3 regions of the Propionibacterium freudenreichii subsp. freudenreichii genome follow, and region 3 is predicted to be linked to each of the others. Evidence: predicted binding sites of a transcription regulator. Region 3 holds the regulator's gene; each other region holds the start of a gene.
What was found. Region 3 encodes LexA, which represses DNA repair genes until DNA is damaged. Its sites were predicted from a motif close to TCGAACANNTGTTCGA; they were not measured.

Region 1 (3,713 bases), 650 kb from region 3:
CGCTCCACATCCTTGGCCAGGGCCGGCGGCAGCTTGGCATACAGCGCGCCGAGCAGTGCCTGCTCGGCGATGTGGCGGGCCTCGTTGAGCTTGTTGTTCGCCAGGATCTTGTTGCGCATTGCGGCCAGCGCCTTGGCGTCGAGGGTGAGGATCTCACCGGAGAAGGTGACCCGCAGCTGCTGGGCGCCCTGCGCCACCAGGGGTTCGTTGACGAGTCGGCGCAACAGCCTGCTCATCACCAGGGAGCCCTTGAGGATCGTGGCCTCGGCGCTGTCCTGACGATCGGAGCCCAGCCCCAGCACGTCGTCGGCGACCCGGCCGACGCTGCGCAGCGTCACGGCGTCCTCGCCCAGGCCGGGCAGCACCCGCTCGATGTAGTTCATGAACACATCGGAGGGGCCGACCACCAGGACGCCGCCGCGTTCCAGGCGCTTGCGATGGGTGTAGAGCAGGTAGGCGGCCCGGTGCAGTGCCACCACCGTCTTGCCGGTGCCGGGGCCGCCGGCAATCGTCGTGACCCCCTGGTAGGGGGCACGGATCGCCTCGTCCTGTTCGGCCTGGATGGTGGCCACGATGCTGCGCATGTGCTGGCCGCGGGCACGGCCGAGGGCGGCCATCAGGGCACCCTCGCCGATGACGACCAGGTCGGTGTCGGCCTCGGTGTCGAGGAGATCGTCCTCGATGCCGATCACCTTGTCGTCGCGGCAGCGCAGGACGCGTCGACGCACCACGCCCATCGGGTTGTTCGGGGTCGCCCGGTAGAAGGCCTCGGCCGCCGGTGCGCGCCAGTCGATGACCAGTGGCTCGTAGTCCTCGTCGCGCACGCCGAGCCGTCCGATGTAGCGGGTCTCCTTGTCGAGCAGCAGGTCGAGGCGTCCGAAGACCAGCCCCTCATGCTCCTCGTCGAGGATCGCCAGTCGTCGTGAGGCCTGGTAGGCGAAGGCGTCGCGCTCGAACAGTGCGGTGCTGTCCTCCTCGCGCAGCCAATCAGCACGATCGCTGGTGAAGCGGGCACGGCTTTCCGCCTCGACATTGCGGGCCTCCGCCATGGCCGCCTCGAGGCGTTCATAGACGTGGTCAACATGGCGCTGTTCGAGCTCCAGCTCGTGCTCCAGAATGTCGGCGTCGTCGTGTGGTGCAGATTCAGTCACAGTGTCTCAGTCCTGTCCACGGGTCGATCAACTTTACTCCGCGTGGCCCGTGGCACACCCGGCTCGTCCACAAGCCGGGTGTGTCGCAGGTGGCGGGTCCACAGGTAATGGCCATCTATCGAATGGGTGTTCGAATATGTGCTAGCTTTCAAGTCCCGGTTCATCGACGGGGAAGCGCTTGATGAGCGGATCGGATCGGGGAAGGGGCATGCCATGCGCAGCTACGAGAGGGCAATCATCTGTGAGCCGGTGCATGGCACGCCGCACCGCTTCGTCTGGCGCTCCCGGCTCTGGCGGGTCAGCGAGGTGCAGCGCAGCTGGGTGGAGGCGGTTCCCTGGTGGACCAACCCCGATGGGGTGGGCGGCCCGGAGGGGGAGCGATTCGGCACGGGCCTGCCCGCCGACGAGGCCTGGTGGCGCGCAGAGGGTGACGACTGGGCAAGTCCCGCCGAACCATCCCGGGCCCCAGTCCCCAGCTCGCCGGCCCACGGGCTCCGGCGGGGTGCCCGGCAGCGCACGGTCTGGCGGGTGGTGGCCAGCTCGGGCGACCGTCAGGGGGTCTACGACCTGGCATCCTGCGAGGGGGAATGGTCCCTCATCGCAGCAGTGGACTGAGGGGCACCCCCATGAGTCGAAGGACAGTCGGCAGGTCAGGCGGGGAGGAACGGCCCCGCCTCCCCGATCGTCGGGGTCCGGACGGCATGCCTGCCTTCGTGCACCTGCGCGTCGCCTCGTCATATTCGCTGCAGTACGGGGCCAGTCATCCCGAGGAACTCGTGGCGGGCGCCGCTGCGGCAGGCATGACCATGCTGGGCCTCACCGATCGCGATGGGCTCTATGGTGCGGTCCGCTTCGTGCAGGCCTGCCAGCAGGCGAATATCTCGCCCATCGTGGGAGTCGACCTGGCCGTGGAGCTCTGCGGTGTGCCCGATGGTGCACGCCGCGTGCGGCCCGTGCCGGTGAAGGGCGGCTCGCTACGGGACGAGGGCCTGCCGCGCGTGGTCGTGCTCGCCCGGTCGAAGGCCGGCTGGGCCGCGCTGTGTCGGCTGGTGACCGGAGCCCATCAGGCACCGGACCGGGCTCGTCCGGTCGCCACCGGCCAGCTGTTCGGTCAGTGGGCCGGTGACGGTGGGTTGTCGGTGCTGTTGGGTCCGGATTCGTCACTGGGCAGGGCCCTGGCCAACCATGACGACCATGGTGCTGACCGGGAGCTCGCCCGGTGGCGGCAGGTGGTCCCCGACAACAGGATCGCCCTTGCGGTGAGCGACCACCTGGGGCGTGACGGGGAGGCCTCGTTGCCGCAGGCGGTGGCCATGGTGAGGTTCGCCGACCGTCACCGACTGGAGTGCGTGCTCACCAACCAGGTGCGCATGGCCAGGGCTGATCAGGCGCCGGTCTGCGATGTGCTCGATGCGGCCCGGCTGCTCCAACCGCTCACCATGGGGCGCCTGGGGCTTGGTACCGGAGAGGGGTGGCTCAAGCCGTCCGGGCAGATGGCGGCGGTGGCAGCGCGCATCAGCGACGGTGCCGGCCGTGATGACCGGGGGCGTCGCCTGCTGGCGGACACCAGGGTCCTGGCCGAGGAATGCGTGCTCGATCCGAAGCGCGATATCGGGCTGGGCGAGATCCACCTGCCCGGTGTTCCCGACGCGAGCCGACGCCTGCGGGAGCGTTGCCTGGCCGGACTGCCACGGCGCTATCGAGGGAACACGACCATGGTGGAACAGCGTCTGGATGCCGAGCTCGGTGTGATCGAGGGCTGCAACATGGCCTCCTATTTCCTCACCGTGGCCGGAGTGGTCGACATGGTGCGCGGTGCGGGGCTGCGGTGCACGGCGCGTGGGTCGGGTGCGGGGAGCCTGGTCAACCATCTGCTCGGGATCTCGGGGGTCGACCCGATGCGCTACGGCCTGCTCATGGAGCGTTTCCTGTCCGCCGAGCGCGACAAGTTGCCCGATATTGACCTCGACGTGGAATCGGCGCGCCGTACCGACATCTACCGGATGGTGCTCGACCGCTTCGGCGCCGACCAGGTGGCCTGCGTGGCCATGGTGGAGACCTATCGGGCACGCCATGCCCTCCGCGACGTGGGGGTGGCGCTGAGCGTGCCACCCGGTGAGATCGATGCGATGGCCAAGGCCTTTCCCCATATCCGTGCCGATCAGGTGCGCAATGCCCTGGCGGAGCTGCCGGAGCTGCGGTCGGCGGGTATCAACGAGGAACGCTTCGGGGTGGTGCTTGACCTGGTCGAAGGGCTCGACGGGCTGCCACGGCACCTGGCCCTGCATCCCTGCGGGGTGATCATCAGCGACAAGACCCTCTACGACCGCAGTCCGGTGCAGACCAGTGCCAGTGACTTCCCGATGAGCCAGTACGACAAGGACGATGTGGAGGAGATGGGCCTGCTCAAGCTCGATGTGCTCGGCGTGCGCATGCAATCCGCCATCGCCCATGCCCTTGACGAGATCCGCCACACCGAGGGTCCCGAGGAGGTTCCCGACCTCGAGGAGCTGGAGCCCTTCGACGATCCGGAGGTCTATGAACTGATCGACCACAGCCAGA
Region 2 (3,713 bases), 140 kb from region 3:
CTGGCCAGTGACGCGAGCGCCGCCTTCATGAGTGCGGCCACCGTCGCCTCGGGATCCTCCTCGGCGAGGGGTGCCACGGTCTCGCAGGCCGCCTCGGCATCCCTGCTCGACCAGCCGAGGCTCTCCAGTCCCGCCATCACCTGCTCCTGCCAGGCCGGGGTGACCGGCGCCACGCTCGCCGAGCCGTTAGTGGGCGCCACGAACAGCGCATCCACCCGGTCCTTCAGCTCGATGACGATCTTCTGGGCCCCCTTCCGGCCGATTCCCGGAACGGTGCACAGTCGTGGGAGGTCCTCCGTACGCACTGCCGTGGCGAACTCCTCGGGCGTCAGCACGCTGACGATCGCCAGGGCGAGCTTGGGACCCACTCCCGAGGCGGTGCGACACAGCTCGAAGCAATCACGCTCGTCGGTGCCGCCGAAGCCATAGAGCTTCATGGCATCCTCGCGCACGACCAGGCTCGTGAACACGGTGGCCGTCTGGCCGGTGCGCAGGGCAGAGGTCGTGTTCGGGGTGGTGGACACCTGGAAGCCGACCCCGGCCACATCGATGACCAGCCAGTTTGCGCCGATGGCGGCAACTTTTCCGTGCAACTGTGCGATCACGAACTCCCCCGGGTTCCACGAGTACTGGATGCCTGCCGCTCGGTGCGTGACCGCGCGGCGCGGGCAATGGCCGCCGATCGGCGGGCGCGCGCCACGGCGGCGGACGAACGACCCTGCAGGGCAGCGGTCGCATAGCGGTTCTGGGCGCTGCCCCGCCACAGGTGGGTGACCGCCAGGGCCAGGGCATCGGCTGCGTCGGCGGGCGTGGGCGCCTTGGCGAGGTGGAGCACCTGGGCCACCATCACGCCCACCTGGGCTTTGTCGGCCCGACCGGAACCGGTCACGGCGCTCTTGACCTCGCTGGGCGTGTGGAGGGCCACGTCAATGCCATGGCGCGCGCCGAGCATCATGGCGATGCCGGCGACCTGCCCGATCCCCGTCACGGTGCTGAGATTGTGTTGGGCGAAGACACGTTCGATGGAGATCGCCTGCGGCTGGTAGTGGTCGAACCACTCCCCCAGGCCCTCTTCAATGGCCAGCAGCCGATAGGCGTGCTCGGTGTGCGGATCGGTGCGGATGACGCCCACGGCCACGAACTGGGGACGCGCGCCGGGGGTTCCGTCGACAATTCCGACACCGCAACGCGTCAGGCCCGGGTCAACGCCCATTACGCGCACTCCAGTGCCCCCATTCCAATGATCCACACCCGACAATGACCCCCACCCGTTCGCCCCGGCCGGGCTCCCGGGCTGCGGACCCGCGCCACGAGCCGTGCGTCGATCCGGCCACCGGCGGCCTATCCGAACAACTGTTCGACAGCCTAGGGCCAGATGCCCACCTGGGACAACAGACACGCCGGGACAACAGACACGCCGGCCCCGGGACGCATCCCGGGGCCGGCGTGGTGGCAGGGGCCCGTACGGGCCCTGTCAGGGACTAGTCGTCAGCTTCCTCGAGGCCCTTCTCGACCGCCTCGCTGTACTCGGCGTTGGTGTAGACCTCCTGCACGTCGTCGAGGTCGTCGAGCAGGTCGACCAGCTTCTCGATCTTCTGGGCGACCTCGAGGTCGTCCACCGCCTGGGTGAAGCTGGGCACGAAGGCCACCTCGGCCGACTCGTAGTCGATGCCGGCGGCCTGGACGGACTTGCGCACCTCGACCAGGTCATTGGGATCGCAGGTGATCTCGAACCCCTCGCCCTGGTCCTCGATGTTCTCCACGGGGGCGTCGATGGTGGCTTCCATCAACTGGTCCTCGTCAACGCTCTTCTCGACCGACTTGCGGCCCTCCTCGACCTCCCAGGTCTTGGGGACCCGCACGACGCCCTTGCGCTCGAAGAGCCGACGCACCGAGCCGCCGTCGGCCAGTGTGGCCCCGTTGCGGGTGATCGTGGTGCGCACGTCGGCAATGGCGCGGTTGCGGTTGTCGGTGAGGCAGTCGATGAGGATGGCCACGCCGTCGGGGCCATAGGCCTCGTACATGATGTCTTCGTAGCTGACCGCGTCAGCGCCCTCACCGGAACCGCGCTTGACGGCGCGATCGATGTTGTCATTGGGCACCGAGTTCTTCTTGGCCTTCTGGATCGCGTCGAACAGCGTCGGGTTTCCGGATGGGTCGCCGCCACCCACGCGGGCCGAGACTTCGACGTTCTTCACCAGTTTGGCGAACAGCTTGCCGCGCTTGGCGTCAATCGCAGCCTTCTTGTGCTTGGTCGTGGCCCACTTGGAATGACCGCTCATCTACCCGAACCCTTCTTCCTCAGATGTGCAACACGCAACACCCTGTCGGGCGGCGCGACAACATCACGATTCTACCGACAGCGCCGGCTCCGGGTCATCTGTGCCCAGCGGCGCCCCTACACGAACCTCCCCGACCATGCCGGCCTGCCGGGGACAAGGCCGGTCAGTCCGGCTGTTCGACCCTGAAAGTACGTCCATACACCACCACGCGCTCGGTCTCCTCGAAGCCCAGAACCCCGAAGAAGCGGGCTGCGGTATTGGGGTCTTCCGTGTCGACCCCCACGCCGGCGCTGGTCAGGCCGGCGTCGGCAAATCCACGCATCGAGGCGATCACCAGCGCACGACCAATGCCCTTCTTGCGGCACCACGGGCACACGCCGAGCCGCTCGGTCCACCCCTCACTGGTCTCGTCGTCATAGGCCAGGTTCATTGCATAGCCGACCACCCGACCGTGTGCCGCGCCCTCGTGGGCGGGAGTGTCACGGTTGACCAGGGCCACCCAGGACAGTTGTGAGTTCTCCGGATGGTTGTTGATCGACGATTCCCATGCCTGGGCACTCACCGGGCTCGATCCCGGCCGCGTGGCCATGGCCTCGTTGTGGGCCTGGCGCACCAGCTCGCTGAGTGAGTCATCGAAGGGCACGATGGAGACATCGGTCAGCTTCGGCAGCGGCGGCAGGGAATCCCCCGCCTCCAGGGGACGATGCATGTCGAAGAACCAGCGCTGCGGGGTGAGCCCGGCCTCGATCATCGAGCGGGTGAGTCCGCCACGCTTCTCGTCAACCGTCGTGCCGACCCACAGGGCACCGGTCTGCGCGGTGCGAATATGTTCCCACCACTGCTGCGCGCGTCCGATCAACCACATCGTCAGTCTGTGGCGAATCCCCTGGTGGCGCCACGCCGGATGCACGCCGATGTCGAACCACACCGAGGGATTGGCGTCCGTGGGCAGTCCCGGATGGTTCCACCCGTAGGCGACGATGCTGCCACTGCGTTCGCGGCCGACCACCGCATGATGGCTTGCGTGGGCCCCCGGCCGGTTCCACGCCGCGACGAAGTCGGCATAGCTGATGGTCTGCACGGGATCGTCAAAGTATTCGATCGCGGCACGCAGTTCGGCGACCTCCTCGAGGTCGTCGAAGCCCATGAAACTCCATTCGAGGACGTCGTCGACGAACGCCTCAGCCCATTCCGGCGTCATCGCGCCGCCGCCAGGGCCTCGGGCAACTTGACCTTGCCGAGGTAGAGGGCGGTGCCGATGATGACTCCCTCGACGCCTTCGGGAACCAGGGTCCGCAGCGTCTTGACATCGTCCAGGGAACCGACGCCGCCGGAGGCGACGACCGCAGCGTCCGTGTGCTCGCAGACCTGCCTGAGCAGCGTCACATTCGGGCCGGTGAGCATGCCGTCACTGGCCACATCGGTGACCAC
Region 3 (3,713 bases):
CGTCCGCACGGGCGGTTCCCACCAATGACCCGAGGATGACCCCCACGCCCAGAGCCATCGTCACCACGAAACCACAGATCACCACGGCCATTCCCCGGGTCGTCAACCGCCAGCCACCCGCCGTCCGCACCGACACCACGGCGGAGCCCGCACTGGCGGCACGGGCGCCGCTGGTCGCGGCAGGGCGCGTCACGCGCGCCTCCGAGCGGGTCACGTGCACGAGCCCCTTGGTGATGCGCGGCGCACCCTCGCCGGATCGTTGGGATCCCGCCAGGTCAAGGGGAACCAGGCTGGGACCGACCCCGGGGGCAGCCGTGGCCACCGTGCCAGCCCGCAGCGCCACAGACACCGAGCCAGCCCGCGGCGCCACAGACACCGTGCCAGCCCGCGGCGCCGATGGCACCGCAGAGCCGGTGGCGACACGGGAGCGCACCACCGGCTCGCCCAGGCGACCGCCGCGGGACACAGTGCCCGTCGAACCGGTGCCGCGCGCCGCCCCGCCGTCCCCGGACCCCGCATCACCCGAGGACCCAGCATCACCCGAGAACCCCGCATCATCCGAGGACCCAGCATCACCCGAGAATCCGGCACCACCCGGCAACAGGGTCAGGGTGGGGCGGCCGGCGGCGGTCGGGGGCCACACGTCGCGGCCAACGATGCCGTCCGGCTCCGGGGAAAGGATCTGGATCTGACTCATGCGTGATACCTGCTCTCTGATCGAGTGCTCCGTGCGCCCCACCGTGACCGACATGGCCGCAGACCTCCTGCGCCATCCCGCCCCATCCGGACCACCCACGCAACCGGGACGCTGAATGCCAGCCCGCCGCATGTCGAACACCTGTTCGAACAACATATTAGGACATCTGTTCGATCGCAAGGCTTGTGCCACCCTGCGCGATTCCGGACCGGTCGAACACATGTTCCAAACCAAGCACCCGCCACTGACAAAAACGGATCACCCCGCGACACGCCATCATCGAACAACCGTATGATTGTCCCCCTGCCCGGTATCCTGACTCCATGACTGGTCCCGCGTCCCGCACTGATTCCTCCAGCGCCGAGCAGGATGCCCCGGAACCTTCGGACGGAGGTTCACGAAAGGCGGGCCGCCCCAGTCGGGCGCGCATCAACCAGGAGCTGGCGGCCAGCCAGCCGCGGCGCGACGCAGTGAAGACCCTTCAGCGCTCCGGCGAGGCACCCGGTGCCATCAGTGACCTGAGTCCCCGGCAGCGCCGCATCCTTGAATTCGTGCAGGCCAGCGTGGAGGCCATCGGTTATCCCCCCAGCATTCGCGAGATCGGCAAGGCCGTGGGACTGACCAGTCCCTCCAGCGTGTCCCATCAGCTCGAGGTACTTGAGGACAAGGGCTTTGTGCGTCGCGACCCGAAGCGCCCTCGCGCGCTGGAGGTCTTCATGCCCCCGGCGCGCCGTGCGGACGCGGATCCCGCCGAGACGATGGACATCACCGGCTTCGGTGATGCATTTCCCGAGGCGATCAATGTGCCCGTGATCGGGCGGATCGCGGCCGGCGCCCCGATCCTGGCCAGCGAACAGGTGGAGCAGGTGATGCCGATGCCACGCGAGCTGGTCGGTGATGGCACCGTGTTCATGCTGGAGGTTCGCGGTGACTCCATGATCGAGGCCGCGATCTGCGACGGCGACTATGTCGTGATCCGGCAACAGAGCACGGCCGACAATGGTGATTTCGTGGCGGCCCTGCTCGACGATGAGGCCACCGTGAAGGAACTCCAGCGCCGCGATGGCCATGTGTGGCTGATGCCCCACAACCAGGCCTATGAGCCCATCAACGGCGATCAGGCGACGCTCGTCGGCAAGGTCGTCGCCGTGCTGCGCCGGATGTAGGCCCTACTGCTCCCCGCGCAATCTGCGCAGCGCGTTCACCGCCACGTCGAGGTTCTTCGTTTCCCAGAACGCCGGCAGCGATGCCCGCAGGAAGCTCCCATAGCGGGCCGTCACCAACCTCGAGTCGAGGATGGCAACGACGCCCCGGTCCTCGGAGGTGCGGATCAGCCGGCCTGCGCCCTGTGCCAACAGCAGTCCGGCATGGGTCGCCGCGATCCGCATGAACCCGTTGCCGCCGGCCTTGGCAATGGCCTCCTGCCGTGCCTGCATCACCGGATCATCGGGACGCGGGAAGGGGATCCGGTCGATGATCACCAGCTGGCAGGTCTCGCCGGGCAGGTCGATGCCCTGCCACAACGACAGGGTGCCGAACAGGCTCGACTTCGGATCGGCGGCAAACCGCCTGGTGAGCTCGGGCAGTTGGGCCTCCCCCTGGCACATCACCGTCAGGGCGGGTAGCTCGGCGCGCAGGTGGCGCACGGCCGCCTCGGCATTGCGTTGGGATGAGAACAGTCCCAGTGTCCGTCCCCCGGCAGCCCAGACCAGCTCGGCGATCTGGGCCAGCACCTCGTCAGACAGGCCCTCTCGCCCCGGACGCGGCAGCCGCGCGGCCGTGTAGAGGATCCCCTGATGGGGATAGTCGAAGGGCGTCCCCACGTCGATCCCCCGCCAGGCGACGGCCTCCGGGTCGGCCGCCGGCTCACGCACGCCGGAATCGTCGGTCAGTTCCTCCTCGCGGCGCAGGCCGAGTTGACCGGCCATCGGACCGAAGGATCCCCCCACCGTCAGTGTCGCCGACGTGAGGACCGCTGCCTTCCCGGCGATCACCCGATGACGCAGCAGGCCGGCCACCGACAGGGGGGCGACATTGAGCTGGCGCCCGAAGCGTTCCCGCTCACTGACCCACACGACGTCGGCGTCGGAGAGGTCCGCTATGCGTTGTGCCGTCTCGTGGACCTCGCGGGCGTCCCCCTGGGCAGCGGCACGGGCGGCGTCGATCCCGCCCTTTGACGACCCCGGGGACAGCGCACTGACCGCCTTGCGGGCGACATCGCGCACGCGGGCTATGGCCGCGACGGCCGTGCTGTGGGGATTGGTGAGGCGCCCGACCTCCGCCTCGGCGATGGCCCCCGTCAGTGCATCGGCAACATCGAGCAGTTCGACGGCCAGATCATCGTCGATCCAGTCGGAGGCGCTGCGGCTCAACCGCTCGATCTGTTGGGGACTCAATTCCTGTGAGGCCGCTCCCGTCACGCGCGCGGTCAGCTCGTGGGCCTCGTCGATGATCACGGCGGCATGCTCGGGCAGGATGTCGCGATCGCTCATCGCGTCAATGGCGAGCAGTGCATGGTTGGTGATGATCAGGTCGGCCGCGCGCGCCCTGGCCCGTGCCATCTCGACGAAGCATTCGTTGTACAGGGGACAACGCGATCCGGGGCATTGGCGCGCTGAAATGCTCACCTGCGCCCATGCCCGGCCGGTGTGTGCCGGTGCGTCGTCGCGATCTGCCAGCTCGTGATCACGGGCCTGCTCGGCGACCCATTCGCGCAGGGCAACCACCTCGGCGCCCAGGGCCGTGTCGGCGTCCGCGCCCGAGGCGTGGGCGGCCTCGGCCAGCTCTGCACCGGACAGCAGGGTGTCCTGTTCCGAGCCGGTCCCCTCCTGGGCCTTCACCAGGCAGGCGTAGTTGGCGCGCCCCTTGAGCACGGCAATGGTGGGAGTTCGCCCGGTGACCGAGGCCAATGTGGCGGCCACACTGGGCCCGTCCTTGGTGGCCAATTGGTTCTGCAGGGCGAGGGTGGCCGTGGCGACCACGACCTTCGACGCTGAATGCTGGGCATGCACCAGGG

Region 1: a site for LexA is predicted at 1,270-1,285, ahead of RM25_RS07315 (DUF6504 family protein). Genes of this name have one in related genera too.
Region 2: a site for LexA is predicted at 1,346-1,361, ahead of ruvC (crossover junction endodeoxyribonuclease RuvC). Genes of this name have one in related genera too.

Annotation. Positions count from the first base shown of each region.
Region 1 is NZ_CP010341.1:1,683,016-1,686,728, reverse strand. Features, by position in the region: gene RM25_RS07320 (HelD family protein) at 1-1,151, opposite strand, end outside; gene RM25_RS07315 (DUF6504 family protein) at 1,365-1,766, shown strand; gene RM25_RS07310 (DNA polymerase III subunit alpha) at 1,778-3,713, shown strand, end outside.
Region 2 is NZ_CP010341.1:1,173,982-1,177,694, reverse strand. Features, by position in the region: gene ruvA (Holliday junction branch migration protein RuvA) at 1-605, opposite strand, end outside; gene ruvC (crossover junction endodeoxyribonuclease RuvC) at 602-1,213, opposite strand; gene RM25_RS05015 (YebC/PmpR family DNA-binding transcriptional regulator) at 1,482-2,282, opposite strand; gene RM25_RS05010 (GNAT family N-acetyltransferase) at 2,446-3,483, opposite strand; gene priA (bifunctional 1-(5-phosphoribosyl)-5-((5-phosphoribosylamino)methylideneamino)imidazole-4-carboxamide isomerase/phosphoribosylanthranilate isomerase PriA) at 3,480-3,713, opposite strand, start outside.
Region 3 is NZ_CP010341.1:1,029,907-1,033,619, reverse strand. Features, by position in the region: gene RM25_RS04380 (hypothetical protein) at 1-697, opposite strand, end outside; gene lexA (transcriptional repressor LexA) at 1,021-1,863, shown strand; gene RM25_RS04370 (ATP-dependent DNA helicase) at 1,867-3,713, opposite strand, start outside.